Regions from separate parts of the Blastococcus colisei genome, predicted to be linked through region 3. Evidence: riboswitches for the same ligand, from Rfam matches in the RefSeq annotation. Region 3 holds a riboswitch; each other region holds the start of a gene.
What was found. Region 3 has a riboswitch for cyclic di-AMP ahead of FHU33_RS14550 (C40 family peptidase). Riboswitches for the same ligand answer to the same signal wherever they lie in the genome.
Positions count from the first base shown of each region.

Region 1: linked by a shared signal. The riboswitch ahead of FHU33_RS11830 (VldE C-terminal domain-containing protein) and the one ahead of FHU33_RS14550 (C40 family peptidase) in region 3 are both predicted to bind cyclic di-AMP.
Region 2: linked by a shared signal. The riboswitch ahead of FHU33_RS10090 (aggregation-promoting factor C-terminal-like domain-containing protein) and the one ahead of FHU33_RS14550 (C40 family peptidase) in region 3 are both predicted to bind cyclic di-AMP.

Region 1 covers NZ_VFQE01000001.1:2,495,788-2,505,475, forward strand. The annotation lists gene metH (methionine synthase) at 1-2,294, shown strand, start outside; cyclic di-AMP (ydaO/yuaA leader) riboswitch at 2,470-2,624, shown strand; gene FHU33_RS11830 (VldE C-terminal domain-containing protein) at 2,639-3,541, shown strand; gene FHU33_RS11835 (HAD family hydrolase) at 3,538-4,257, shown strand; gene FHU33_RS11840 (metal-dependent hydrolase family protein) at 4,272-5,453, opposite strand; gene FHU33_RS11845 (mycothiol transferase) at 5,551-5,637, shown strand; gene FHU33_RS11850 (RecB family exonuclease) at 5,654-6,595, opposite strand; gene FHU33_RS11855 (tRNA (adenine-N1)-methyltransferase) at 6,691-7,590, shown strand; gene arc (proteasome ATPase) at 7,733-9,511, shown strand; gene FHU33_RS26195 (LysM peptidoglycan-binding domain-containing protein) at 9,570-9,688, opposite strand, start outside.
Region 2 covers NZ_VFQE01000001.1:2,103,411-2,113,098, forward strand. The annotation lists gene FHU33_RS10075 (sensor histidine kinase) at 1-1,443, opposite strand, end outside; gene FHU33_RS10080 (response regulator) at 1,440-2,117, opposite strand; gene FHU33_RS24940 (hypothetical protein) at 2,237-2,800, opposite strand; cyclic di-AMP (ydaO/yuaA leader) riboswitch at 3,125-3,269, shown strand; gene FHU33_RS10090 (aggregation-promoting factor C-terminal-like domain-containing protein) at 3,484-4,287, shown strand; gene FHU33_RS10095 (glycoside hydrolase family 3 N-terminal domain-containing protein) at 4,403-5,599, opposite strand; gene FHU33_RS10100 (DNRLRE domain-containing protein) at 5,901-7,688, shown strand; gene FHU33_RS10105 (RHS repeat-associated core domain-containing protein) at 7,615-9,688, shown strand, end outside.
Region 3 covers NZ_VFQE01000001.1:3,063,793-3,073,480, forward strand. The annotation lists gene FHU33_RS14535 (AMP-dependent synthetase/ligase) at 1-312, shown strand, start outside; gene FHU33_RS14540 (glycosyltransferase family 4 protein) at 385-1,530, opposite strand; gene FHU33_RS14545 (M48 family metallopeptidase) at 1,527-2,807, opposite strand; gene FHU33_RS14550 (C40 family peptidase) at 2,905-3,873, opposite strand; cyclic di-AMP (ydaO/yuaA leader) riboswitch at 3,999-4,179, opposite strand; gene FHU33_RS14555 (hypothetical protein) at 4,367-4,693, opposite strand; gene FHU33_RS14560 (D-alanyl-D-alanine carboxypeptidase family protein) at 4,771-6,513, opposite strand; gene FHU33_RS14565 (DEDD exonuclease domain-containing protein) at 6,701-8,548, shown strand; gene FHU33_RS14570 (Lrp/AsnC family transcriptional regulator) at 8,545-8,832, shown strand; gene trpD (anthranilate phosphoribosyltransferase) at 8,896-9,688, opposite strand, start outside.

The sequences.
Region 1 (9,688 bases), 570 kb from region 3:
GCCGCACGCAGATCTGCAAGCGCGCCTACGACATCCTCATCGAGCAGGTCGGCTTCCCGGCCGAGGACATCATCTTCGACCCCAACATCTTCGCCGTCGCCACGGGGATCGAGGAGCACGCGAACTACGGCCTGGACTTCATCGAGGCCACCCGCTGGATCAAGCAGAACCTGCCCGGTGCGCTCGTCTCCGGCGGCGTCTCGAACGTCTCCTTCTCCTTCCGCGGCAACAACCCCGTGCGCGAGGCCATCCATTCGGTCTTCCTGTACCACGCGATCGAGGCCGGCCTGGACATGGCGATCGTGAACGCCGGCCAGCTCGAGGTCTACAGCGAGGTGCCCGCGCTGCTGCGCGAGCGCATCGAGGACGTGATCCTCAATCGCCGTCCGGACAGCACCGAACGCCTGCTGGAGATCGCCGGTGACTTCGCCGGCGACGGCTCGGTCAAGGAGGTGGCGACCGAGGAGTGGCGGTCGCTGCCGGCGGGGGAGCGGATCACGCACGCGCTGGTGAAGGGCATCGACGCGTTCGTCGAGGACGACACCGAGGAGTTGCGCGCCCTCATCAGCGAGCGGGGCGGCCGGCCGATCGAGGTGATCGAGGGCCCGCTGATGGACGGCATGAACGTCGTCGGCGACCTGTTCGGCGCCGGGAAGATGTTCCTGCCGCAGGTGGTGAAGTCCGCGCGGGTCATGAAGAAGGCCGTCGCGTACCTGATCCCGTTCATCGAGGCGGAGAAGCAGCCCGGCGACGCCGAACGCACCAACGGCAAGGTCGTCATGGCGACGGCGAAGGGCGACGTCCACGACATCGGCAAGAACATCGTCGGCGTCGTCCTCCAGTGCAACAACTACGACGTCGTCGACCTCGGCGTCATGGTGCCGGCACAGAAGATCCTGGACGCCGCGAAGCACGAGGGCGCCGACGTCATCGGCCTCTCCGGGCTGATCACGCCGTCGCTGGACGAGATGGTGAACCTCGCCTCGGAGATGGAGCGGCAGGGCTTCGACGTCCCGCTGCTCATCGGCGGGGCGACGACGTCGCGCGCGCACACCGCGGTCAAGATCGCGCAGAAGTACCACGGACCGGTCGTCTGGGTGAAGGACGCCTCGCGGTCGGTGCCGGTCGTCGCGGCCCTGCTCTCCGACGAGCAGCGCCCGAAGCTGCTGGCCGAGACGGCGGCCGAGTACGAGGCCCTGCGGGAGCGGCACGCCGCCCGGCAGGACAGCCGGACGATGCTGCCCATCGCCGCCGCCCGGGCCGCGGCCCCACGAATCGACTGGAGCACCTACTCCCCGCCGCGGCCGCGCATGCTGCTGCAGCAGGCGATGGACGTCTGTGCGGGCCCCTCCTGCGACCACGTCCACCACGTGGCGACCCAGTTCGTCCGGACGTTCACCGAGTATCCGCTCGAAGAGCTGCGCGGCTACATCGACTGGCAGCCGTTCTTCAACGCCTGGGAGATGCGGGGCCGCTTCCCCGACATCCTCCACAACCCGGTGTCCGGTGAGGCCGCCCGCCGGCTCTACGAGGACGCGCAGGCGATGCTCGACCAGATCATCGGCGAGAAGTGGCTGACCGCGAACGGCGCCCTCGGCCTGTTCCCGGCCAACCAGGTCGAGGGCGACGACATCGAGGTCTACACCGACGAGTCGCGCTCCGCCGTCCTGACGACGCTGCACCAACTGCGGCAGCAGACCGAGGGACGGGACGGATCGTCACGCAAGTCGCTGGCCGATTTCGTGGCGCCGAAGGCGACCGGGTTGCGCGACTACGTCGGGGCCTTCGCGGTGACCGCCGGCCTGGGCTCCGTCGAGCGGGTCATGGCGTTCAAGAAGGCCAATGACGACTACAGCGCGATCCTGCTGGAGTCACTCGCCGACCGGCTGGCCGAGGCCTTCGCCGAGCGGCTGCACGAGCGGGTGCGCAAGGAGTTCTGGGCCTACGCCCCGGACGAGCACCTCGACGCCGACGGGTTGATCGCCGAGAAGTACCACGGCATCCGGCCCGCTCCGGGGTACCCGGCCTGCCCGGAGCACACGGAGAAGCAGACGATCTGGGATCTGCTGGACGTCGAGGCCACCACCGGCATCCAGCTCACCGAGAGCATGGCCATGTGGCCGGGTGCCGCGGTGAGCGGGTTGTACTTCTCGCACCCCGACTCCCGGTACTTCGTGCTGGGACGGGTCGGTCGTGACCAGGTCGAGGACTACGCGCGACGCAAGGGCTGGACCGTCGCCGAGGCGGAGAAGTGGTTGTCCCCGAACCTCGGCTATCGCACGGAGGACGAATGAAGGACCCCGTCCTCCCCATCCCTCGCAAGCTCGGGCGGGCCCCTGGGCGGAGCCGATGGGGCCCGCCGCCCGCCGTCAAGGGTTCAGCCGTGTGGCAAGGACAACGGGCCGTCGTAAACATTTCGTAGTACTTTCGTTATCTGTCTGCCGGGCCCCGTTCCTCGACCGAGGACCCCGCCGGACACCGCCGAACTGCGCGCGGCCCAGCGCCGCGAGCAGACCGGGGACCCATGGTTCCTCTGGGGTGAATCCTGCGCGCATGCGCTGCAGGTAGGGCAACTTCCGGCCCGAACCCGTCAGCTAACTCGGTAGGCGGCTGAGGAAGAACGGAGAGACGCCCCCCTGTGGCGCCCCTGAACCTGAACACCGCACAGCCCACCGACGACGTCACCGGCACGGACTCCGTCCGCCTCGCCCGCACGAGCCGCCTGGCAGCGCCGGGCTCCCGCGTGGCCTACTCCCTCGGCATCGCCACCGTCTGCGTGCTCGCCGCCTTCGACCTGGTGGCCGGGAAGCCGGCTCCGGCCACCGCCGAGACGCAGACGGCGTCCGTCGTCGTCGCCGATGCCCTGGGTATCGACGGGGCCGGTATCGAGGCCCCCGCGCCCGAGGACTCCGAGCTGCTGGGCCAGCTGGCCGCCAGCCGGTCCGAGCGCGACGCGGAGCAGGCCGCGGCCGCCGCGGCCCAGGCGCAGGCCGAGCACGACGCTGCCGCGGCGAAGGCGGCGGAGGAGGCACGCCTCGCAGCCGAGGCCGCTGCCGCCGCTGAGGCGGCCGCTGCAGCGGAGGCGGCCGCGGCGGCGGAGGCGGCCGAGGCAGCGGAGGCGGCAGCCGCCGCCTCGCCCGCGCCGGCTGCCGCGGCGGCGTCCGTGACCGCCACGGTCATCGCGAAGATCAGCAACAGTGCGGGCGCCCTCAGGCCCGTCGCACAGGCAGCCGCCAACGCGGTCGTGTCCAACGTCCCCGGGGCCGACAGCATCACCCTCGGCGGCACCCGCGCGAGCGCCGCCGATCCGGGAGGCCACCCCTCCGGGCTGGCGGTGGACTACATGGTCGGCTCGAACGCGGCCCTCGGTGACGCGATCGTCGCCTACCACGTCGCGCACTGGGACGAGCTCGGCGTCGACTACATCATCTGGCAGCAGCGGATGCTCAGCTCGCCCGGTGGCTCCTGGAAGCAGATGGAGAACCGCGGCAGTGCCACGGCCAACCACATGGACCATCCGCACGTGAACTACCGGGGATGAACCGCGCGGCTCGAGGCGTCGGTGAGCTGCGAGCCGTGCTGTTCGACATGGACGGCACGCTGGTGGAGACGGAGCAGTACTGGGGCGAGGCGATGTTCGAGCTCGCCGCGAGCCTCGGCGGGAGGATGTCCGAGCGCGCCCGGGCGGCCACGGTGGGCTCCACCATGCGCCGGTCGATGAGCATCCTGCACGCCGACCTCGGGCTGGCCCGGACCGAGGAACAGCTGCTGGCCGACGCCCGCTGGGTCGAGGACCGGACGGCGCAGCTCCTTGGCTCCGGCATCTCCTGGTGCCCGGGTGCGCGCGAGCTGCTCATCGCGGTCCGGGCCGCGGGTCTGCGGTCGGCCCTGGTCACCACCACACCGCGGCGGCTGGCCGACATCGTCCTGACGACCATCCGTGCCGATCTGGGTGGTGATCCGTTCGACGTTACCATCTGCGGTGACGAGGTGCCGGCGCGCAAGCCCGACCCGGCGCCCTACCTGCAGGCGATGGCCGCACTCGGGGTGGAGCCCGCCGGGTGCGTCGTGGTCGAGGACTCGCAGTCCGGGGTGGCGGCGGGTCTCGCCGCAGGTGCCGCCGTCCTGGGCGTCCCGACCGTCCAGGAGATCCCCAGCGCACCCGGGCTCACCGTGCGGAACGGCCTCGGCGGCGTCGACGTGGCCGGACTGGCCGACGTCCTGGCCCGTGGCGACATGGCCGACGCGTCCGCCTGAGCGGAGCTCCGCCGCTACTGGCGGGGCAGCGGCACCTCGCGGCCCCGCGACACCACCGTGCGTGGCCGCTGCAGAGCCGTCACGTCGATCAGTGGGTCGCCGTCGACCAGCAGTAGATCGGCCTCCAGGCCCACGGCCAGACGTCCGGTGCGCCGCTGCAGGCCGCACGCCCGGGCCGCCAGGCCGGTTGCCGACGCCAGCGCCTCGGTCGCGGGGGCTCCGCACGCGACGAGGTCGGCGACCGCCATGGGCACCAACCCGTGCCTCTTGGACGGGCCGATCCCGGCGTCGGTGCCGGCGAGGAACGTGATCCCGGCGTTGACGAGCTCAACGACGTGCACGAGGTGGTCCTCGAACGTCGACCCGATCGCCGCCAGACGTGCCTGTACGTGCGGGGGTGGAGCGACGCCGGGGACGCGCCCGACGGTCGGGCAGACGTAGGTACCGGCCTCGACCAGTCGTTCGGCCAGCGCCGGGGGCAGTCGGGCACCGGTGTGCGTCAGGCAACTGCAGTGCTCGATGCCGTCGACGCCGGACTCGACGGCGAGTTCCACCGCCGCGAGTCCGTGGGCATGGGCTGTCACGGGGAGCCCGTGGCCGTGGGCCTCGTCCACCACGGCACGCATCTCCCCGAGGCTGAACTGGCAGGCGAGGACGTCGGTGTCCGGTGTCAGGACACCGCCACTGGTCATGATCTTCACGACGCCGGCACCGCGATCCACCCGCTCGCGGACAGCCTCGCGCAGCCCTTCCGGGCCCGTCGCGACGCCCCCCATCGACCAGCAGTGACCACCCGGGACCGTGAGCGGAGGCCCGGATGCGACGACGGTGGGCCCGTCGTCGCCCGTGCGCGACCGTTCGACGACAGCCCACCGGTCGTCCCCGAGATCGCGCACGGTCGTCACGCCTGCCTGGAGGTGCTGCTCCTCCGCGGTCGTGATGACCGCCTGCAGCTGGTCGGCGGACAGTTCGGCGAACTGGTCCAGCGCCCGCGGGCTGCTGTCGCCACAGAGGTGCACGTGCGTGTCGATGAGGCCGGGCAACAGCGCCGCGCCGTCGGTGACCGGGCAGCCGTCGGGTGTGGGGGAGGAGGCGGACTCGACCCCGACGATGACGCCGTCGTCGACGAGGACGAGCGCGCCGCCCGGCAGTCGTCGTTCGCCGTCGAAGGCGACATCGGCCCGGTAGGCGCGCACGGTGCCTCCCCGGGGACCGCCTCTGCCCAGTGACGGTAGCGGCCGACGACCGGCCCGTGGGACGTCGTCGCCGCGGTGACGTCCCGGTTTGAACCGGGTGCGCCTCCATCTGGCCGAGCAGACCGCCTGGCACGCCGGCCACGCCGACGCCATCCGCGAGCCCCTGGACGGCGCGACCGTGTGACGGTCTCGGCGAGCGGTCAGGCGCGCTCGACGACGGGCAGCACGGTCTGCCAGCCGGCGGCCGCGGCCGCTTCCGCGGGGAAGGGCGGGGGAGTGCCACCCCACTCGGGACAGACCGCCTGGTGGTCGCACCAGCCGCAGAGCCGGGTCTTGTTGGGCCGGAAGTCGCCGGTCGCCACCGCGCGTCCGATCGCGGCCCAGATGGCCTGCAGGGTGCGCTCGAACCGGAGCAGCTCCGCCTCGTCCGGGGCGTAGGTGAGCGTGTCGCCGTCCCCGAGATAGATCAGCTTGAGCTGGGCGGCCACCACGCCACGAGTGCGCCAGAGCACCAGGGCGTAGAACTTCATCTGGAACAGCGCCTTGGCCTCGAAGGCCTCGCGGGGCATCGAGCCGGTCTTGTAGTCGACGACCCGGAGGGCGCCGTTGGGCGCGACGTCGAGCCGGTCGACGAACCCGCGCAGCAGGAGCCCGTCCGGCAAGGTCACCTCGACGAGCTGCTCGCGTCCGTCCGGCTGGATGCGGGTCGGGTCCTCCAGCGTGAAGTACTTCTCCACCAGCTTCCCGGCCGACGCCAGCCACGCGTCCACGGACTCGGGGGCGTTCGCGTCGGTCTCCGCTCCTTCGTCCTGCGCCGTCGCGAACAGCTCGGCGATGCCCGGCTCGTCCCGCAGCTCGGCCCAGGCCGGCTCGATGAGCTCCTGCGCCGCCGCGACGGTGCGGCCGGCCGGCGGGAGGTCGTAGAGCCGCTCGAGGACGGAGTGCACCAGGGTGCCGCGGACGGCGGCCAGGCTCTTGCGCTCGGGCAACCGGTCGATGGTGCGGAAGCGGTACAGCAGCGGGCAGGTCTTGAAGTCGGCCGCCCGGCTCGGCGACAGGGAGGGACGGCGGGGTGCGGTCGCGTCGGCAGCGCTCTCCACGGGGAGCTCGGGTGCCGGTTCCGTGTGCAGGATCGCCGTCATGGGTCCGAGGCTAGGTCGGGCCTCCGACAATTCCGACCGGCCGCGCCGCATGCGTACCTCGGGTCACATCCACGCCGTCCGTAGGCTGGCCGCCCGTGGACACGCAGCACGACGCCGCCGAGGCCGTCGCCCCCGAGCCCGAGCCGGCGGCCCCGACCCCCCGGGAGCCGGTTGCCGGCGCATTCGTCGCCGGGGACCGGGTGCAGCTGACCGATCCGAAGGGCCGGTTGCACACCGTCGTCCTCGAGCCGGGCAAGCAGTTCCACACCCACCGCGGCGCGATCGAGCACGACCACCTGATCGGCGCCCCCGAGGGCTCGGTCGTGATGTCGACGGCGAACACCGGCTACCTGGCCTTCCGGCCGCTGCTGGCCGATTTCGTGCTCTCCATGCCGCGCGGCGCCCAGGTGATCTATCCCAAGGACGCCGCACAGATCGTCGGCTTCGGCGACGTGGGCCCGGGCATGCGGGTGCTGGAGGCGGGCGCCGGCTCCGGTGCGCTGAGCTGCTCGCTGCTGCGTGCCGTGGGGTCCGGGGGCTCGCTCACCAGCTACGAGCGGCGGGAGGACTTCGCCGACGTCGCCCGCGGCAACGTCGAGGCCTTCTTCGGCGAGGTCCCGGCCAACTGGTCGCTGCGGTTGGGCGACCTCGCCGACCATCCGGCCGAGGAGGCCGTCGACCGCGTCGTCCTCGACATGCTGGAGCCGTGGGCCGTCCTGCCCACGGTGGCCGCGGCGCTGCGGCCCGGGGGAGTGCTGGTGGGGTATGTCGCGACCACCACGCAGCTGTCGACCTACGTGGAGGCGCTCCGCGCACAGGGGGTCTGGACGGAGCCGCATGCCTGGGAGTCGCTGCTGCGCCCGTGGCACTCGGTCGGCCTCGCCGTCCGCCCCGAGCACCGGATGGTCGCGCACACGGCGTTCCTCGTCACCGCCCGGCGACTCGCCGAGGGAACCGTGGCGCCCATCCGGCAGCGGCGGGCACAGAAGCACTGAAACGGCCCCGCTGCAGGGGTCCGCGCCGAGCTCGCGAGGCGTGGGGGCAGCGGGGTCCTCCTACCGCGAGCCCACGGCGAATTGTCCGGGCGCGTGTATAGATTTGCGTCGTGGCTCCCTCGGATGCCTGTGGAGGTGCGCGATGAGTCTGGGTCCCGACGAGATTCGAGCGCGGCGTGAACGAGACGTCGCGGCACTGCTCAGCCAGATCTCCTACCTCGAGGAAGAGATCGGTCTCCTCCGGCGGAAGGTGGCCGACAGCCCCCGGCAGGTGCGGCTCCTCGAGGAGCGGATCGCGGAGGCCGAGGGGCGTGCGGCGTTCCTCTCCGAGCGCAACGACAAGCTCGCCGGCACCCTGCGCGACGCCCGCGAGCAGCTGGTGTCGCTCAAGGAGGAGGTCGACCGGCTCGGCCAGCCGCCGTCCGGCTACGGCATCTTCCTGACGCGGTTCGAGGACGGCACCGTCGACGTCTTCACCGGTGGCCGCAAGCTGCGGGTGTCGGTCTCGCCGAACGTCGAGGTCGAGAGCCTGCGCACCGGCCAGGAGGTCATGCTCAACGAGGCGATGAACGTCGTCGAGGCGCGGGACTTCGAGCGCTCCGGGGACGTCGTCATGCTCAAGGAGCTCCTCGAGCCCATCGACGGCGTGACGCCGCGGGCGCTGGTCATCGGGCACACCGACGAGGAGCGGGTCGTCTTCCTCGCCGACTCGCTCACCGGTCAGCCGCTGCGGGTCGGGGACTCGCTGCTGCTCGAGTCGCGCTCGGGCTACGTCTACGAGCGGATCCCGAAGAGCGAGGTCGAGGAGCTCGTCCTCGAAGAGGTCCCCGACATCGACTACGGCGACATCGGTGGCCTCTCGCGGCAGATCGAGCAGATCCGCGACGCCGTCGAGCTGCCGTTCCTGCACGCCGACCTGTTCCGCACCTACGAGCTGCGCCCGCCGAAGGGCATCCTGCTGTACGGCCCGCCCGGTTGCGGGAAGACGCTGATCGCCAAGGCCGTGGCGAACTCGCTGGCCAAGAAGGTCGCGGCCGTCCGCGGCGACGGCGACACGAGCCAGGGGAAGTCCTACTTCCTCAACATCAAGGGCCCGGAGCTGCTCAACAAGTACGTCGGCGAGACCGAGCGGCACATCCGCCTGGTCTTCCAGCGGGCGCGGGAGAAGGCCAGCGAGGGCACCCCGGTCATCGTGTTCTTCGACGAGATGGACTCGATCTTCCGCACCCGCGGGTCGGGGGTCTCCTCCGACGTCGAGTCGACGATCGTGCCGCAGCTGCTCAGCGAGATCGACGGCGTGGAGGGCCTGGAGAACGTCATCGTCATCGGCGCCTCCAACCGCGAGGACATGATCGACCCGGCGATCCTGCGGCCCGGCCGGCTCGACGTGAAGATCAAGATCGAGCGGCCCGACGCCGAGGCCGCGCGCGACATCTTCAGCAAGTACCTGACGACGTCGCTGCCGATCAACCCCGACGACCTGGCCGAGCACGGCGGCAGCCGCGAGGCGACGATCGCCGGGATGATCCAGCGGACCGTCGAGCGCATGTACACCGAGAGCGAGGAGAACCGCTTCCTCGAGGTCACCTACGCCAACGGTGACAAGGAGGTCCTGTACTTCAAGGACTTCAACTCCGGCGCCATGCTGCAGAACATCGTCGACCGGGCGAAGAAGATGGCGATCAAGGAGCACCTGGAGACCGGCACCTCCGGTCTGCGGGTCAGCCACCTGATGGCCGCCTGCCTCGACGAGTTCAAGGAGAACGAGGACCTGCCCAACACGACCAACCCCGACGACTGGGCGCGGATCTCGGGCAAGAAGGGCGAGCGGATCGTCTACATCCGCACGCTGATCAGCGGCAAGGGCAACGAGTCCGGCCGGGCCATCGACACGGCCACGAACACCGGCCAGTACCTCTAGACCACGCGAGGACGGCCCGGTCACCGTGCGGTGACCGGGCCGTCCTCGTTCCAGCGACTCAGCCGAGGGTGAGCACCTGACCCGGGAAGATCAGGGTCGGGTCCTCGCCGATGACCGCCTGGTTGGCGGCGTACACGTCCCGCCAGTCCAGGCCGTGCGCCGCTGCGATCCCGGAGA
Region 2 (9,688 bases), 960 kb from region 3:
GAAGCGCGCACCGCCGTCCGGGTTGTCGGTCACCACGACCGTGCCTCCCATCATCTGTACGTGCCGGGTCACGAGGGCCAGGCCCAGGCCGCTGCCCTCGGTGCTGGCCCGGGTGCTGCGGCTGCCGCGGGCGAACCGTTCGAAGATGACGGCCCGCTCCTCGTCGGGCACGCCGGGGCCGCCGTCGTCCACGGTGATGCACACGACGTCGCACCCCCGTTCCACGGTCACCGAGGTCAGCCCGCCACCGTGCTTGTCGGCGTTGTCGATCAGGTTGCTGATCACCCGTTCCAGGCGCCTCTTGTCGGCCAGGACGACGGCGTCGGAGGCCTCGTCTTCGATGGTCAGCCGCGCCGGCGGGACGCTGCCGGTGGCGCTGCGCCGCGACAGTGCCTCCTGCACCAGTGCGGCGAGCCGCACCTCCTCCAGGGAGAGGTCCTGGCTGCCGACGTCGGCCCGGGAGATCTCCAACAGGTCGGCGACCAGCCGTTCGAAGTGGTGCACCTCCGATCGCAGGAGGGCCAGGCCTTCCCTGCCGTCCTCGGGAAGCCGGTCCTCGTACGCCTCCACGAGCGCCATCGCGTTGAGCATCGTGGTGAGCGGGCTGCGGAGCTCGTGGCTGACGTCGGCGGCGAATCGGGCATCGCTGCGTACCCGGCGCTCGAGGGCCGCGGCCGTGGCGTTGAAGGACTCCGCGATCGGCACCAGCGCCGGGTCGTCGCGCGGATCGATGCGGGCGCCGAGATCGCCGGCGGCGATCGCCGCTGCAGCCGTGGAGAGGCGGGTCAGCGGGCGCAGGGTGGGTCGGGTGGCCCACCACCCCACGAACAGCGACACCGGGACGACCGCGACGGCGGCCAGTGCCAGGACCAGTCCGAGGATCCGGTAGGTGTTGTCCAGCTCCTGCAGCGGGAAGACCTCGAAGTAGGCGTCGTCGAGGCCGGCCAGGGGGATGCCGATGGCCAGCATGGCCTCGCCATCGACGGTGATCCGCTGCCGCGACGGCTCACCGGCCAGGACGGCGTCCCGGAGTTCGCGGGGGAGGTCGTCGCGGCCGATGCGCAGCGAGGTGGTGCTCCACTCGCCGTCGTCGACGAGCAGCGACGTGGACCCCGTCTCCCGGGGCAGCTGGGAGAGCAGCTGGGCGGTCGACAAGCCGGACGTGGCCAGTCCCCGCTGGACCTGCGTCACGTTGGCGACGGTCTGGCCGAGGGTGGTCCGCTCGCGCTGGACGAGCAGGTACTGCGACACCGACAGCCAGACGCCCACGACGAGCACCAGGGTGAGCGCGGCCGCCACGCCGGTGAAGGCCAGCGTGGCCCGGCTGCGCAGCGTTCGCGGGCCGTGGAGCGCCCACCGGCGCGCGGTCCCGCCGGGCCCGCCGTCCTCGCGCGCCCCGTCCCCGTCGACCGGCGCGCGGGCGCCGGCCCGAGCGGTGCTCACTCGGGGAGGCGGTAGCCCATGCCGCGCACGGTCAGCACCACCATGGGGTCCGCCGGGTCGGCCTCGATCTTCTTGCGCAGCCGGCGGACGTGCACGTCCACCAGCCGGGAATCCCCGAAGTAGTCGTAGCCCCACACACGCTCCAGGAGCTCCTCCCGGCTGAAGACCCGCCCGCGTTCGGCCGCCAGCTCGCCCAGGAGCTTGAACTCGGTCTTGGTCAGCTGCACCGGCACGCCGGCCCGGGTGACCGTGCCGTCCTGCGGGGCGATCTCGACCTCCCCGATGGAGATGCGGGGCCGGGGCTCGCTGCCCCGCGTCCGGCGAGAGAGCGCCCGGATGCGTGCGGACAGCTCCTTGGCGACGAAGGGCTTGGTGATGTAGTCGTCGGCGCCGGCCTCGAGTCCGGCCACCACGTCGTGACTGTCGGCGCGCGCGGTCACCATGATCACCGGGGTGTTGGACATCCGGCGGATCTCCCGGCACACCTCGAAGCCGTCCATCCCCGGGAGCATGAGGTCCAGGAGGACGACGTCGAAGGAGCGGTCGGCGAGCAGCCGGAGCCCGGCCTCGCCCGACGCCGCCTCGGCCACCTCCAGACCCTCGCGATGCAGGGTCATCTGCACGACCCGGCGGATGCGGACGTCGTCCTCGATGATCAGCACGGAGCGGGCCACGTCGTCCAGTCTGCCCCCGAGGGCATGGTCGCCGACCATCGTCGTGCCGCGCGGCCGGCGGAGCCGCCACGGGAGCCGGTGGCCACACCGTGGAGCTCCGCCGTCCGGTCGCCGCCCCGTCAGCCCTGGTCGACCTCCTCGAGCACCTCCACGCTGTCGGCCATGACGTAGCGCTCGTCCTCGTACTCCTCGAAGAGCGCGTCCTCGAGGTCGACGCCCATCTCCTCCTCGACGTCGGTGACCGTGAAGCTCTCCATCACGGTGCCGCTCACCTCCACCGTGGTCTCCGGGGTCAACTCGGTGGGCGTCTCGGTGGCGCCGACGACCAGCAACGCCTCGACGGCGGTGTCGTCGGTCCCGGCGATGGTGAACGCGCTCGTGGTCAGCACCTCGTTGACGTCGGCGGAGAGGACGACCTGCTCGCCGACGTAGGAGTCGTACTCCCCGAAGAAGTCGCTGTCGTAGGCGCCGTCGTAGGGCTCGACGACGTCCTCGGCCGCCGCGTCGTCCTCGGCCGCCGCGTCGTCCTCGGCGATGGTGTCGTCCTCCACGACGTCCTCCACGTCGGCGCCCGCCTCGCCGCCGGCGGTGTCGCCGCACGCCGTGAGGCTGAGCGCGGAGGCGGCGAAGAGGGCCGCCGCGGCCTTCCGGGTGGTGGTGGTTCGGATGAGGGTCGATCGCATGTGGGTGTCCTTTCCTGGCCGGCCCGGCCGATTCCGGGCGCTTCGGTCAGACCTCCCGTGCCCCGGCCGCGGACGGCTGATCGGCGGTGAGTCGGGTCGTCACCGGGGTGACACACAGCCGCCCCGATGCACCCCCCGGGTGTGACGGAACGATGACCGCTACCGCCGGCGGGAACCGGCGGGCGGTGCGGAGGCGAGATGCATCACGCCCCTGATCCCGGCTCCGGGATTGTCACGGCCCGATAACGACGGCTACCGTGACGCGGTCCGGTCGGAACGTTCCCGCCCCATCCGGGGAGGCCGTGCCGGACGCCGCCGAGTCGCCCGAGGCCGAGACCGAGTCGCGGGCGAGCCGGGGACCCACCGCAGTACTGGGGTGAATCCTGCTCCGAGCTCCGCTCGGGGCGGGTAGGGCGCCTTCTGAGCCCGAATCCGTCAGCTAACTCGGTAGGCGGCCACGGAACAGTTCGAAGAAACGGAGAGCCGCAGCACGCCGCGCCCCTGGGTGCGCCGTGCACGCAGCAGTCGACACGCACCGTCAGGCGGAACCGTCCCGCGCTGACCGGTGATCCGCTGGGCGCCCAGCCCGCGGTGCTGCCCCCTCGACCCACAGCGGTGGATCGCCTGCGCCCCCGAGCGCCGGCCGGTCCGCCCCGCCCTGTCATCCGGAGCACTCGCACCTCATGAACCTGCGCACCCTCACGTCCTCGCACGCCCGGGCCACCCGTCGTGGACACCGCCCTCCCCTCGCCGGCCGCCGTCCGGCGATGTACCTCGCGACGGCCGCCGCCGGCGCGGTCCTGGTCGGTGTGGTCACCGCCGGGGAACCGGCCGCCGATGCCGCGCAGATGGAGTCGGTCAGCGTCGCCGAGCAGCTCGGCCTCCACGCCGAGGCGGCCCCGGTGGCCGAGGACCAGCTCCTCGCTCCGCTGGAGCAGCTCGCCGCCAGCCGCAGCGAGCGCGACGCCGAGCGTGCCGCGGCGGCGGCGGTGCAGGCCGCCGCCGACCAGGCCGAGGCCGACCGCCTCGCTGCCGAGGAGGCCGCACGGATCGCCGCCGAAGAGGCCGCCCGGATCGCCGCCGAGGAGGCCGCCCGCGTGGCTGCCGAGGAGGCCGCCCGCGTGGAGGCGGCTCGCGCCGCCGAGGCCGCCGCCGCGGCAGCGCGTCCGGGTCAGGGCACGTCCGCGCCCGTCGCTCCGGCCGGCTCCTACAAGGACTACGCCATGGGCAAGGTCGGCAGCGCGAGCGAGTTCAGCTGCCTGGAGAGCCTCTGGGGCAAGGAGAGCGGCTGGAACCCGAACGCGCAGAACCCCACCAGCACCGCCTACGGCATCGCCCAGTTCCTCGACTCGACGTGGGCCGGCACCGGGATCGCCAAGACCTCCGACGGCTACCGCCAGATCGACGCCGGACTCATCTACATCGAGAACCGGTTCGGCTCCCCCTGCGGCGCGTGGGAGCACTCGCAGAACAAGGGCTGGTACTGATCACCTGCTCGAAGTGACCGCTCCAGGGGTGTTGTCCGTGCTTCCGGGATCCGGCGGGACTCCGGAAGCACCGACAGCACCCCTGAAGCCCGGGTAACGGCCCTGCCCGGCTGCATCAGCCGGGCAGGAGGCCCGCCTCCTCCTTGGCGACGAGGGCGGTGCGCACGGCGGCGTCCACGGTCGTGGCGAACGCCGGGTCCGTGCGCTCGCGGTCGAGGACGGCGTCGATCATCTCCGGCACGAGGGCTCCGTCCACGGTGAGCACCAGGGTGCCGCCGGCGGCCAGGAACCGGACGGCGCGTTCGCCGGGCGGGAGGTCGCGGACGGCGAGGGCGTTGCTGAGGTCGTCGGAGATGACCACGCCGTCGAAGCCGAGCCGCTCCCGGAGCAGGTCGGTGACGACGACCGGTGAGAAGGCGGCCTGGTCGGCCGGGTCGATCCTCGGATAGGTCGCCGACGAGACCATCACGAACGGGTCGGCGGGGGAGCGGGCCAGGTCGCCGAAGAGGGCCACCTGGGCGTCGTCGGCGCCGGTGACCGGATCGGTCACGTCGGCGGTGGTGTCGGTGTTGTCCGAGACCAGCCCGAGGCCCGGGAAGTGCTTGAGGGTCGCGGTCACCCCGGCCTGTGCCAGGCCGTCGAGGACCGTGCCCACAGCGGCCGCGACGGTCTCGGCGGTGTTGCCGTACTGGCGGTCGTAGTAGCCGATGGGCTCGTTGGCCGCCTCGGTGCCGGCCGGGACGACGTCGGCGACGGGCGCCAGGTTCAGGTTCACCCCGGCGTCGTGCAGGGCCGTTCCCATGCTCACGGCGAGGGCGGCCAGCTCGGCCGGCGGCAGGGCGCCCTGGGCCACGGCGGAGGGCAGCCGCTCGAAACCCGGTCCCTTGAGCGACTGGACCGCCCCGCCCTCCTGGTCGACGGCCACCCAGAGGGCGGGCCCGGGCGACAGGGACTGCCAGCGCGCGGCGGTGCCGGCGAGCTCCGCCGCCGGGGCCTCGGACCGACCGGCCAGGAAGAGCCCGCCCAGTCCCGCCTGCGCCAGGGCGTCGCCGCGGCCGAGGTCGCCGAGCGGGACGCCGGCCACGAACAGCTGGGCCACCTGCGCACGCCGGTCGAGCCCGTCCAGCGCTGTCTCGACCCGCTCCTCGGGGCTCGCCGGCTCGCTGCTGGGGGCGGCGGTGCTCGGGGCGGTGCTCGGCGGCGCTGCCGCGGACCGGCTCGGCGCAGGGGCTGCCGAGGAACACGCGGTCGCCAGCGCGGTCAGCAGGCACAGCAGCGCGGCAGTGCCCTTGCGGCGGCCGGCGGTCGGCAAGGGAACTCCTCGGGGTCGGGCGAGCGGGGGAGCCCGCCCAGTGTTGCGCGGCACGCGTCCGGCGAGACGTCGGGCGGCTCGGCACCGTCCCCAATGCGTGGCTCGCCGGTCGTCTGACCTGCGGAGAGTGGCGCGGGTGGTGATCGATGCGCATGGGTCGAATGTGGCGTGGTGAATCCGTATCGAGACTTTGTGCATCGTTGCTGTGACCCTCTGTGCCTGCCAGGTTTCTCTCGGACGCCGAACCGGCGCGTTCCGGGTCCTCGCGGGCCCGCTCGGTGGGCTGAACGGATGACGTCTCGTGAGTGCTGGGTTCGGCTTCAGTCCTGTCCCGAAGTGGCGGAGCAAGGGCGTCATCGGTGTCGCGCTCGCGGGAGCGCTGATCGCGGAGACGTTCGTCGTAGCCAGCGAGGCGTACGCGGCACCCGGCGAGGAGACGCCGAGCCAGGAGGAGGCGGCGACGCGTGGGCCCGACGGTGTGCTGCAGGCGCCGGACGCGGCAACGGCGTCGACCATCGCCCGGCTCGAGGGTGAGCGGGTGGAGATCGTCGGCGAGCGCACCGAGAGGTCGTCGTCGTGGGCCCTCCCGGATGGGACCTTCGCCGCCGGTATGGCCAGTGGGCCGATCTGGGTGCGTCAGGGCGACGGTGACGGGACGTCGGCGGCGGACTGGGCGGCGGTCGATCTCACGCTCGAGCAGGCCTCCGATGGCACGGTGGCGCCGAAGGCGCACCCGGGCGGGCTGGAACTGGCGGGGGAGGGCACGCCCGAGGACGGGTTGCTGGTGGCCGTGCACGGCCCGGACGGGGAGACGGTGGGTCTGCAGTGGACCGAGGCGCTGCCTGCGCCGCGGCTGGAGGGGCCGCGGGCGATCTACCCCGATGTGCAGCCCGGTGTCGACATGGTGGTGGAGGCGACCCGCACCGGCTATGAGCAGTTCTTCGTCCTGACCGACCGGCCGGTGGCGGGAGAGGCGCCGGATCTGTCCTTGACGGTGAGCAGTGAAGGGCTGACCGCTACGCCGGACGCCGATGGCGGCGTGGCGTTCAGCACGCCGGATGGGGAGGTGGTCGGCACCTCGGGAACGCCGCTGGTCTGGGACGCCGTGGTGGACGCCGAGCGGCAGCACCCGGTGACCGAGCCGTGGTCGGCCGATGCGCAGGCGCCGAGCGCGTTCGCGCCGTTTCCCGACTGGGGCAACGGGGAGCCGCAGGAGAACTCCGCCTCGGACCCGGTGCAGCCGGCTCCGCAACCCGACAGTACCGCGCCGCCGGTGGCGCCGGGCGCAGATGTGGTGGAGCCGGAAGCTGGCGCCGGCCGGCCGGTGTCGGAGGAGGCGACGGCGGCGGGGGCCACCCCGCTGCTGCCGCTGACGGACTCGGTCGAGGTGACCGCCGCTGGGGTGGTGGAGCTGGCGCTGACCCCGGACGCGGAGTTCCTGGCCGACCCGGAGACCACCTACCCGGTGGTGGTGGATCCGGACTTCTACGCCGAAGACCTGTTCGACACCTGGGTGCAGAGCGGCACTTCCGTCGACCAGTCCGGCAGCGATGAGCTGCGGCTGGGTACCTGGAACGACGGCGCTACCGTCGCACGGAGCTTCATCCACACCGACCTCACGGGGCTGCGCGGTAAGCAGATCCTGAGTGCCGAGCTGGCCTTGTATGAGTGGCACTCCTTCTCGTGCGCGCCGGCGAACTGGGAGGTCTGGGACACCGGCCTGGTCAGCACGGCGACTCGGTTCAGTTCCCCGGTGCCCTGGTACGGCCGGTGGGAGGTGTCCTCGCAAACCACCGGTTACAGCGCCAGCTGCGGCGACGGGTTTGTGAGGGCCGACGTCACGAACCTGTTCCAGTCGTGGGTGAACCACAACGCCGGTGTGGTCAGTATGGGACTGAAGGCGGAGAACGAGGCCGACAACCTCGGGTGGAAGAGGTTCAACTCCGCCGATTACGGCGCAGGCATTCGTCTATGTCCACTACAACACTCCGCCGGGAACTCCGGACACGCTCTCGATGGATCCTCAGCCGACCCCGCTGGCCCCGTCCACGTCGTCGGCGACCCCGTGGATGCGTGCCCGGGCTCATGATGCCGACGGCAAGACGTTCCTCGTCTTCCGCGTGCACAACACCACCAGGGGCACCACCTGGCAGGAGACGACGCCGCTGTCGTCGCCGATCGTGGACGGCTTCATCGCGCCCATGCAGATTCCCAAGGGTCAGCTGGCCAACGGCGACAAGTTTTGGTGGGAAGTGTGGGGATGGGACGGGTCGGCGACCGGTCCATCGACGAAGAGCGTGGTGTGGACGGTGGACACCACGGCGCCGGCGGCTCCGACGGTGACCTCCACCGACTATCCGGCCGATGGCGACTGGCACGGCGCGGAGAACCAGTCGGGATCTTTCGCGTTCACCCTGCCCGCGGCCGACCCGACGATCGCGGCGTTCATCCACGACCTGGACAAGGCCCCGACGGCGACCACCAAGCGGACGAACGTCGCGGCCAACACCGTCAGCATCTCCGTTCCTGAGGTTCCCAAGACGCCGGGCCGGCATGTGCTGCAGGTGCGGGCGGTGGACCATGCGGGCAACGTGTCGCCGCTGATCAGCCACGTCTTCTACGTCGGCAAGGGCGCGCTGACCTCACCGCTGGAAGGCGCGCAGGTGGTGCGCCGGGCACGTCTGACGGTCAAGGCCGACGAGACGCTCACCCACGCGAAGTTCCAGTGGCGGCGTGGCCCGGATGCCGGGGCGGGCCAGGACCTGGACCTGGCCACCCTCAGCGGCGCGAACGGCAGGGGGCTGACCGAGGCCTGGACCGCGCTGGCTGACCTGGGCGGGCACGCCACCTGGGACGCCGGCTCGACGCTGGGCTTCGACGCCGGCCCGGTGCAGGTCCGCGCGCTGCTGTCCAGTGACTCCCAGGGCAGCACCCCGTTCCAGACCCCCTGGGTCACCGTCACCGTCACCCCCGACGCGCAGAACGCCGCCGACGACGACGTCGGGCCCGGCTCGGTCAACCTGCTGACCGGGGACTACCGGCTCTCCAGCACCGATGTCGACGAGTTCGGGCTGGCCGTCGGGCGGACCGCGTCCTCCCGCGATCCGCGGGCGGGTCTGGAGCCGCAGCAGGAGTTGCTCACCCTCTCGGCGCAGCAGGCCTCGGACAAGACCGCGTTCCACACCAACAATGTGACCGTCGGCGTGGATACCACCCGGTGGCACGGCAACAACAACTCTCTCGCCGTCACCCCGACCGGGGCGTCGGTGTCCTCCTTCGCCTATCCCGGCGCCGCCGGCAGCGGCGCCATCGACGGCCTGACGGCGGGCCGCACCTACCGGATCACCGGCTGGATCTACGTGCCCTCAGCCACCGGCCTGGACCCGGGCTCCACGCACGGGCTGCGGATCGTCGGGATGTACAACGAGGGCGGCACCTGGAAGGCCCAGAGCTCGAACAAGCCGACGCGCACCGACACCTGGCAGCAGCTGACCCTGGACTTCACCGTCCCGGCCGGGACGACCGGGCCGCTGATCCGGCTGTACAACGGCTTCTCCGCCACCAGCAAGAAGGTGTTCTACGACGACCTGTCGGTGCGCCAGGTCTGGGCGCCGTTCGGCCCGCAGTGGTCCCTGGGCGTCGCCGATCAGGCCACCGGCGTGGCCTACACCTCGATCACCCAGCCCTATCCCGACGTCGCCGCAGTGCGCCTGAGCGGGGGCGGGGAGGTCTGGTTCACCGGCGGTGGCGCCAACTGGTGGCCCCAGCCCGGTGCTGAAAGCCTGCGGCTGAGCGTCACCGGCCCGGGCACGTGGCGGCTCACCGAGGTCGGCGGCGCCGTCAGCGACTTCAAAGTCCAGTCCGGCGCCAAGGACGCGCAGCTGATCTCGACCTCACCGCCGGCGGCGGCCGGCCAGACCCGGTTCATGTACCAGGTGGCGAACGGCCAGTCGCGGCTGCACCGCATGATCGCGCCGGTCGAGCCCGGCGTGGACAACTGGCCGGACAACCCCGAGGCCTGCACCACCCCCACCCCGGCGGCCGGCTGCGAGGTCGTCGAGCTCGTCTACGCCGGCACCACGACCGCCA
Region 3 (9,688 bases):
CAGCGGCCGTTCATCGGCGCGCTGATCACGCTGGACGAGGAGGCCCTGCCGCAGTGGCTGGAGTCCAAGGGCAAGCCCGCGGACCAGACCGCCGAGCAGGCGCGGGAGGACCCGGAGCTGAAGGCGGAGATCGACGCCGCGGTGAAGGAGGCCAACAAGGCCGTCTCGCAGGCCGAGGCGATCAAGAAGTTCACGATCCTCGGCACCGACTTCACCGAGGGCAACGGCATGCTCACCCCGAGCCTGAAGCTCAAGCGCGCCGTCGTCATGAAGGAGTTCGGCACCGAGGTCGAGGGCCTCTACGCCCGCTGAGCAACGACTGCGACTCAACAGGCATAGGAACCTATACCCGCATCCGGAGGCCCCTGACGTAGGTATTGGTTCCTATGCCTGGTTGCAGCCGGGCTCGAGGAGCTCGGCGAAGGTGGCGGCGATCCTCCTCCACGACCACCGCTCCTCCACCCACGTGCGCCCGGCGACACCCATGGCGCGGGCGCGGTCGGGCTCGGCCAGCAGCCGGACGAGCGTGTCCGCCACGGCGGCGGGTGAGCGCGGGTCCACCACGTGCCCCGTGACGCCCTCCCGGACGGTCTCGGGGGCGCCCCCGGAGGTACCGGCGACCACGGGCCGGGCGCACGCGGCGGCCTCGAGGAAGACCATCCCCAGCCCCTCGACGTCCAGGCCCCCGCGCCGGGTCCGGCAGGGCATGGCGAAGACGTCGCCGGCGGCGTAGTGCCCGGGCAGCTCCGCCGGATCGACCGGACCGGTGAAGAGCACCGAGCCGGTCAGGCCGCGTGCGGCCACGGCCCGACGGAGCGAGGCCTCGGCCGGCCCGCCCCCCACGAGGAGCAGCCGGGCGTCCGGACGCCGGACCAGCACCCGCGGCCACCCGGCCACCAGCACGTCCTGGCCCTTGCGGGCGACCAGCCGGGAGACGCACACCACCACCGGCGCCGACCCGAGGCCGTAGCGCTTCCGGACGGCGGCCCCGTCGGCGTCGGGTGTGAACCGCTCGACGTCGACCCCCGGCGAGAGCTGGGCCAGGCGGGTGCGCCCGCCCAGGGCGGGAGCCAGCCGGTCGCGGGTGTAGTCGCTGATGTAGGTGACGACGTCCAGCCCCGAGGCGATCCGCTGCATCACCTGCCGGCTGCCCGGCAGCGCCACCCAGCCCGTCTCGTGCCCGTGGGTCGCCCCCACCAGGTGCCGCACGCCGGCCGCGCGCAGCGTCGGAGCCATGAGGCCGAGGGGTGCGGCGGCGCCGAAGAAGGTGGTGTCGCACCCGTGGCGCCGGGCAAGCTCGACCGCGGCGCGACCCGCATGGCGGGTGGGCAGCAGCATGCCGGTGGGCAGCCGCACGACCGGATACGGCAGCGCGGCGTCGTACTCCTCCCATCCGGGCGACCGGGAGGCGAGCACCACGAGCGACTCCGGTGGCCGCCTCGCCAGCAGCTCGGCGACGAAGGTCTGGATGCCGCCCTGGCGGGGCGGGAAGTCGTTGGTGACGACGAGGGTCCGGCCGGGGCCGCTCACGGGCGCTCCAGTCGGGCCCAGTCCGCGGCCATGGCCAGCCGCTGCGCCACGGTCGGGTGGGAGCCGAAGAGCCAGTGCCACGCGTCCGGCGGATCCGGGTCGTTGAGGTTGGAGCCGGCCAGGTCCTGCTGCATGGCGGCGAAGGCTTCCGGATCGCCGGTGAGGTCGAGAGCACGTACGTCCGCCCGCGACTCGACCTGCCGGGAGACCGCGTTCTGCACCGGCGTGGAGAGGAGGGTGCCCACCGCCATGAGGAAGAGCAGCAGCGGGATCACCCGGGGATCCCCCGGGCCGTCGGCGCCTGCCCGCCGGAGCAGCCGCGGTGCCGAGAGCAGCCAGCCCAGCGCCGCCACGCCGGCTCCCGCTCCGAGCGCCCCCATGAGGGTCCCGGCGAGGACGTCGTCGGTGGCCACGTGCCCCAGCTCGTGGGCGACGATCGACTCGACCTGGTCGTCGGGCAACCGGTCCAGCACGGTGTCGTAGAGGACGATCCGGCGGGTGGAGCCGAACCCGGAGACGTAGGCGTTCAGTGCCGTCGTACGCCGGGAGGCGTCCGACACCAGCACGTCCTCGACCGGCGTCCCGTTCTCCTCGGCCAGCTCGAGCAGGTCGCTGCGCAACTGACCGGCCGCCAGCGGCTCGAACCGGTTGAAGGCCGGCTCCATCAGGACCGGCCAGAGGAACGAGCCGACGACCACCAGCGCGGCGGCCCCGGCCCCCGCCCACGCCCACCAGGTCCTCGGCAGCCGTCGGGCCAGCAGCACCAGCACGAGCACGCTCACGGCGGTCAGGCCGGCGTCGATCGCCGTGGAGACGCCGACATCGCGCAGCCAGAGCCCCCAGCTCCGCGTGGACAGCCCGTAGCGCTGCCGCACCACCTCCCCGTAGGCCGAGAGGGGCAGGGTGACCAGCCGCCCCACGACGGCGAGCGCGAGGACGCCGAGCAGCACCTGCCAGACCCATCCCCCACCGAGCGGTGCGGTGACCGCCCGCACCAGCCGGCCGCCGGCCCGGGTGAGGCCGAGCAGCGCCGAGACGGCCAGGCCGAGCAGCAGCGAGGCCACGGAGGCAGGACGGAGCGCCGCCGCGAACGCCTCGGCGCGGTCCACCTGCTCCGGCGAGAGGCCGGCGGTGGGGTCGACCGGACTGTGCCCGCCCACCGGTTCGGGCAACGGCGTCCAGGGCGTGGTAACGACGATGACGGCGGCGAGCGCGATGCCGAGGATCACCGCGGTGGCCAGCGCGGCGCGAGCACCTTCCCGACCCACCCGGCTCACTCGACCGATCCTATGCGGGGATCCCGGCATCCCCGGACGACGAGGGCCGGCGACCCCACGCGGAGGTCACCGGCCCTGGCCGTGGGGTGCGAGGTCGTCAGCCGATGCGGCGCGCGTGCGTGAAGCCGCTCATCGAGTTAAAGTCCACCACCATGACCGGCTTGCTGGAGGTCGAGGCGTGGACCATCTTCCCGCCGCCGACGTACATCGCCACGTGGCTGGTCGGCTCGTAGTAGAAGAGCAGGTCGCCCGGCTGGAGATCACCGACGGACACCGGGGAGCCCATCTGCGACTGGCTCCTGCTGGAGTGCGGCAGGCTCACCCCCGCAGCGGAGTAGGCGTACTGCGTGAGACCTGAGCAGTCGAACGCGTTCGGACCGCCGGCGCCCCAGACGTAGGCGTCGCCGACCTGGGCGAGCGCCGTGTCCACTGCGACCTGAGCCGCGCCGCTCGGGGCCACGACGCCGCTGGGAGCGGGCTGCGCCTCCGTGCCACCGTGCGCCCGGGCGACCTCCTCCTGCTGGGGAGCGCTCAGCGCCGCGTACTGGCGCTGGAAGTCGGCGATCTGCGCCTCGAGGTCCTCCTGCTGGGCGGCGATCTCGTCGACGGCGCGCTGCGCCTCCGCCGTGGCCTCGTCCGCGGCGGTCTGTGCCTGCTCGGCCGCGGCGGCGGCCTCGGCGACCTCGGCGAGCTGCTGGTTGGTGTGCCCGGCGATGGCATCGAGGGTGCCGAGCTGGTGCACCAGCTCCTCGGCCGAGTCGCTGGTCAGCAGCACGTCCAGCGGGGAGAAGCCCTCGCTGGTGTAGGCGGAGCGGGCCAGCTGGCGCACCTGGCCGTCGAGGGAGTCCAGCTGCGCCTGCGCGTCGGCCGCGGCCTGCTCGGCGCTGGCGACGGCAGCGTGCTGTGCCTCGAGCTGGACCTTGGCCTCGTTGAGTTCCTCGGTGACCACCTCGAGCTCGTGCTCGGCGTCGGCGACGGCCTGAGCGGCCTGCCCAGCGGTGGTGATGTCCCGCGGGTCGGCAGTCGCGGTGCCCGGGAGGACGGTGAAGGTCAGGGCCGCGGTCACTCCGAGGAGGAGACCGGACCGGAGCCATCCGACGTGTCCAGGAGCGGACGGACGAACGGTGGCGGACTGATCAAGGGCGTGCGGCAGTACGGCGTGTGGGGTCGCCACGAGCGGCGGCTCTCCGTTTCTTCCTCGACTACCGCCTACCGAGTTAGCTGACGGGTTCGGGCTGGGAAGACTGGCCCTATCTCCTGCGCACCGGCGAACCGGCCCAGCAGGAGAACTCACCCCAGGACTGCGGTGGGTCCCCGGCTCGCCGTCCGACACCTGTGCAGGCGCCGTCAGGCGATTAGGCGGTGCCCGTCCGAGGTCACCCCTCTGCGGGTGACGACCACTCGGTCGGACCCGGCGACCCTACGACCGTGACGATCATGTGACAAACGGAAGATCTTGTGACGCCTGTGACGAGCGCCCCATCCCGGCCTGTCAGTGCAGGCCAGAGCCGCACGAGCACTCGATGTGACATGGACCGGACCGTTCCGTCCACACGCCCTCAGCCCGTCCTCCAGTCGCCGTCCCGAGCCTCTCCCGAGGGGTCCCGATGACGCAGCGGCGGCACCAGACCGACCTCGGCGAGGGCACGGACGGCCCGGCGCTCGACGTCGTCGAACTCCACGACGACCCCGGCCGGGGGTACGACGACGTCCTCGGCCGCGATGCCCCCCACAGCCGTGTCGGTGCCCGCACCGCGACGCCCGTCGAGCGGGATGACGACCGGGTCGCTGCTCTGCCAGCCCGGGGGCGCCCCGAGCAGGACGGTGACGACGCAGTCGGCGCAGCCCGTCGGGCGCGCGGTGCAGGTGTCGCAATCGATCAGCATGGTTTTCTCCTCCGTGAGTCATCCGCACGGTAGGAGCGGCCACCGACAATTCCGCCGGATCCAGCGCGGCCGGGGACTCAGGTGCCGGCGAACTCCCAGTGCCAGGGCTCCTCGCGCCCGTTGCCGGGCTCGGCCCAGTCGGGGTGGAGGAAGCCGAACCGGCCGGCGTTGGCCTTCATCCAGGCGTACTGCGGCGTGCCGAACCGGTCGATCCCGCCGCAGAGGTCCACCGCCAGGCCCCAACCGTGGTTGCTGGTGCCCGGGACCGCCGCCAGGGCCGGCTTCTGTCCGTAGAGGCGCACCTGGCCGGCATAGGTGCGGTAGGAGTCGGTGATGCAGATCGGCGTCCCGAACGCACCGGCGTACGCGGCCGACAACGCCCGGTAGGCCGCCGCGGCGTCACAGCGCAGTGTGTGGGCACCCGCGCCGATCGGGCACATGGCGCTCGGCGGGATGAGGCCGTTGGGATAGCCGCCCCAGGAGCGCGTGCCGTCGTAGCTGGGCGGGTAGACGGTGTTCCCGCACTCCACGCGCAGCGCTCCGCCGGTGGGACCGGGGGCGGCGACCGGCGCCCGCTGCCCCAGACCCGGGCGCCCGATGCCGAGGACCTGGTCTGCAGGCAGCGTGCGGACCACGACAGCACCGGCCCGCGCGTCGGCGGCCAGCATGGTCCTCGGGTCCAGCGCGATCCCGACGTGGCCGAGTCCCGACTCGGCGGAGCCCAGGAAGACCAGGTCGCCCGGGAGGACGTCGGCCGGGGCGACCGGCGTGGTGGCGGCGAAGAGATCGGCCTGGGTGCCGGGCAGCTGGATACCCGCCGACCCGTAGACCGACTGCACGAGCGATCCGCAGTCCCACGAGTCGGGCCCGGCGGTTCCAGGGGCGTAGGGACGCCCGAGTGCGCCCATCGCCGCGGTGACGGCGCCCAGCGTCTCGGCCGGCAGGACCAGCAGGGACGTGGGCTGCCGGGGCAGCTGGGCCGCGCCGCGCTGGGCACCACCGTCGACGGCCCCGACCGGCACCAGGCCGGCCGGCAGCCCTGCGGGCGGGTCCAGGAGGGCAGCCGCGGGCGGAGGGGTGATGCCGGCTGCGGTCAGCTGCTCGACGTAGGCCCGCCAGTTGGCTGCCGTCCGGTCGTTGACGTCGAGCTGCTCCTGCTGCAGCTGGGCGAGCTGGCGGTCGACGACGCCGAGGGCCTCGTCCAGCTCGTCGGTGACCGCGTCGGCGGCGGCCTCGAGCTCGGCCACCTTCCCGGCGACCGCGTCGGCACGCGCACGGGCCTGCGTCAGCGCGGCCGTCGCCCGCTGCTGCTGATCCAGCGCCGTCTGCCGGAGTCCTGCCGCGACGCCGATGACCTGGGCTGCGTGTCCGTCGACGACCTCCAGGAATCCCAGCGCCGCCACGACGTCCCCCGGATCGCCACCGGACAGCAGAAGGGTCAACGGGGTGACCGCCCCGCCGTCCCGGTAGACCGCCGCCGCGTAGGCGGCGACCGCCCGCTGGTGGACGGCCAGCTCGCTCTCGGCCTCGGACACCACCGCCTCGGCGTCCGCGACGGCCCGCTCGGCCCGCGCCAGCTCCTCCCGCGCGGCGGCCACCTCGGCCTGCTGCTGCTGGAGCCCGGTCTGCACCTCGGCGGCGCGCTGCTGCAGCTCGTCCAGCGCCCGGCTGTCCAGTACCGCCGAGGTGCCGCCGGGCTGGTCGCTGGGTGCCGCCGACGCCGGCGCGGTCACGGCGGCCGCGAGGGCGGCGGCGGCCACCACCGCGAAGGCCGTCCGAACCGCAGTCCCACCAGTGCGCCGCCCGGAGCGCGGGAGCATCAGACCACCTCTACGTGTCCGGGCCGCCCTCGTCCACGGGCGCGGCCCACCGGGGGAGATGGTGTCCTGATCATCCGCGCGCCGCCAGGCGAACCGGCCCGGAACCCCCGCCCGGGCGACATCGGCACGGCCCGGGCCCCCGGCGCGGCATCACAGGAGTGTCATTACCGCGACCTACCGTCCGGCCGTGCCCTCCTCCCCCGCTCTCCCCCGCGATGTTCCCCTGCGGCAGGACCCGCAGCGGTACGAGCAGGTCACCATCGACGAACTCGGCACGCCGCTGGCCGACGTCACGTTCGTGGTGGTGGACCTCGAGACGACGGGCGGGTCGCCGAAGGACAGCGCGATCACCGAGATCGGAGCGGTGAAGGTCCGCGGCGGGCTCGTCCTCGGCGAGTTCCAGACGCTGGTCGACCCGGGCCGGGAGATCCCGCCCTACATCAGCGTCCTGACCGGCATCACGTCGATGATGGTCGCCGCGGCGCCCCGCATCGGCACGGTGCTCCCTGCCTTCCTGGAGTTCGCCCGGGGGGCCGTCCTGGTCGCCCACAACGCCCCCTTCGACATCGGGTTCCTCAAGGCGGCCTGCGCCGAGAACGGCATCGCGTGGCCGGCCGCGGCGTCGGTGGACACCGCGGTGCTGGCCCGCCGGCTGCTCACCCGCGACGAGGTGCCCAACTGCAAGCTGGCCACGCTGGCGCCCTACTTCTCCGCCACCACCTCGCCCACCCACCGGGCCCTGGACGACGCACGCGCCACCGTCGACGTCCTGCACGGCCTCTTCGAGCGGCTCGGCCCCCTCGGCATCACCTCCCTGGAGGAGCTGACGGGGCTGACCCGCCAGGTCGACCCCGAGCGGCTGCGCAAGCGGCACCTGGCCGACAGCGTGCCGCGGGGACCGGGCGTCTACCTGTTCCGCGGTCCGCGCGACGAGCCGCTGTACGTCGGGACGTCGAACGACCTCCGCAGCCGGGTGCGCAGCTACTTCTCCGCCAGCGAGCAGCGCAGCCGGATCACCGAGATGGTGGCGCTGTCCCAGCGGGTCGACGCCATCCCGTGCGCGCACGACCTCGAGGCCGCGGTCCGCGAACTACGACTGATCGCCGAGCACAAGCCGCGGTACAACCGCCGCTCCCGCTTCCCCGAACGGGCGCTGTGGATCCGCCTGACCGAGGAGCCCTTCCCGCGGCTGTCGGTCGTCCGCCGCGTCCGCCCCGGCGCGGGCGTCTTCCTCGGCCCCTTCCCCGACCGGCGCGCCGCCGACGCGGCCGTCGCCGCGGTCCACGAGGCGCTGCCCCTGCGGCAGTGCACGACCCGCATCTCGCCGCGGGTGTCCAGCTCGGCCTGCGCCCTGTTCGGCATGGGCCGGTGCGGCGGTCCCTGCACCGGCGCCCAGTCGGTCGAGGAGTACGCGTCGATCGCGGCGGTCTTCCGGGCGGCCGTCGACCACGACCCCCGCGACCTGCTCGCGCCGCTGCTCGCCCGGGTCGACCGGCTCGCCACCGAGGAGCGCTACGAGGACGCAGCGATTCTCCGTGACCGGGTGGCGGTCCTGGTGCGGGCCGTACGGCGCCGGCAGCGCCTGGAGTCACTCGCGGCCGTGCCCGAACTCGTCCTCGCCCGGACCGACGGCTCGCGGGGCTGGCACCTCTCCGTGGTCCGCCGCGGGCGGCTGGTGGCCGCGGGCGGCGCCCCGCGCGGCACGTCGGTGCGCGCCACGCTGCCGGGCCTGCTGGCCACCGCCGAGACCCCGGTAGGTCCCGACGACGAGCTCGCGGCCACCGTCGACGAGACCGAGCTCATCCTGCGCTGGATGGAGAAGCCCGGAACCCGTCTCGTGGAGCTCACCGGCACGCTGGCCTGCGCGGCCCCGGGCACGGGGGCGTTCAGCTCGTTCCTGGCCCGGGTGGGGACCGGGCACTCCGGTCGGGATCCCTTCGCCGACGACCGGTCGCTCGGCACGCGCGCCCGTCCGGAGCGGGTCACGGCAGGAACGGGCGGCCGTGGGCGGTCCCGGCTAGGCTCCCCCGCGTGATCACCGCCATCGTGATGATCGACGCGGCCACCGACGCGATCCCGGAGGTGGCGGCGGCGATCGCCGACCTCGAGGGAGTCAGCGAGGTCTACTCGACCGCCGGCGAGGTCGACCTGATCGCCATCGTCCGGGTCCGCGAGTTCGAGCAGATCGCCGAGGTGATCGCCGGGCGGATCAACAAGGTGCCCGGCGTGCTCGAGACCGAGACCCACATCGCCTTCCGCGCCTACTCGCGGCACGACCTCGACGCCGCGTTCTCCATCGGCTTCGAGACCGCCGACTAGTAAGAGGACCCCCTTCCTCCCCACCCCCTCGCACGCTCGGGGCGGGCCCCTGGAAGGGGGCCGTCAGCCGCGGGCGACTCTGCTGACCTGTACCCAGCGCTCGAGCTGATCCCTCGCGCGGCCGTCGTCGATGGCGGCCGACGCCCGCTCCATGCCTGCCGCGATCGCGTCGTGCAGGCGGGCGGGTCGCTCGTCGAAGGCCGCCAGCGCCGCGGCCGCGTTCAGGACCACCGCGTCACGGACCGCCCCCTGCTCGCCGTCGAGCACTCGCCGGAAGACGTCGGCGTTGAACTGCGCCGAGCCACCCCGCAGCGCATCCGGTGTGGACGCGGGGATCCCCAGTGCGGCGGGGTCCAGCCGGTCGGCTTCCACCTCGCCGTCGCGCACGACCCACACCGACGACGTCGTCGCCGTCGTCAGCTCGTCCAGACCGTCGTCGCCCCGGAACACCAGCGCACGCCCCCCACGGGCGGCCAGCACATCGGCCATCACCGGCGCCATCCGACCGTCGGCGCAACCGATCGCGGCTGCGACGGGCCGGGCGGGGTTGGTCAACGGACCGAGGAAGTTGAAGACGGTGGCGATGCCCATCTCCCGCCGGGCCGGGCCGGCGTGCCGCATCCCGGGGTGGAAGACCGGCGCGAAGAAGAAGCCGATGCCGGCGTCCTCCACACAGCGCGCAACGCCGTCCGCGGGGAGGTCGATGACCACGCCGAGCGCCTCCAGCACGTCCGCGGATCCCGAGGACGACGACGCCGCGCGGCCACCGTGCTTGGCGACCGGAGCACCCGCCGCGGCGGCGACCACAGCCGCCATCGTGGAGATGTTCACGGTGTGCGCACCGTCGCCACCGGTG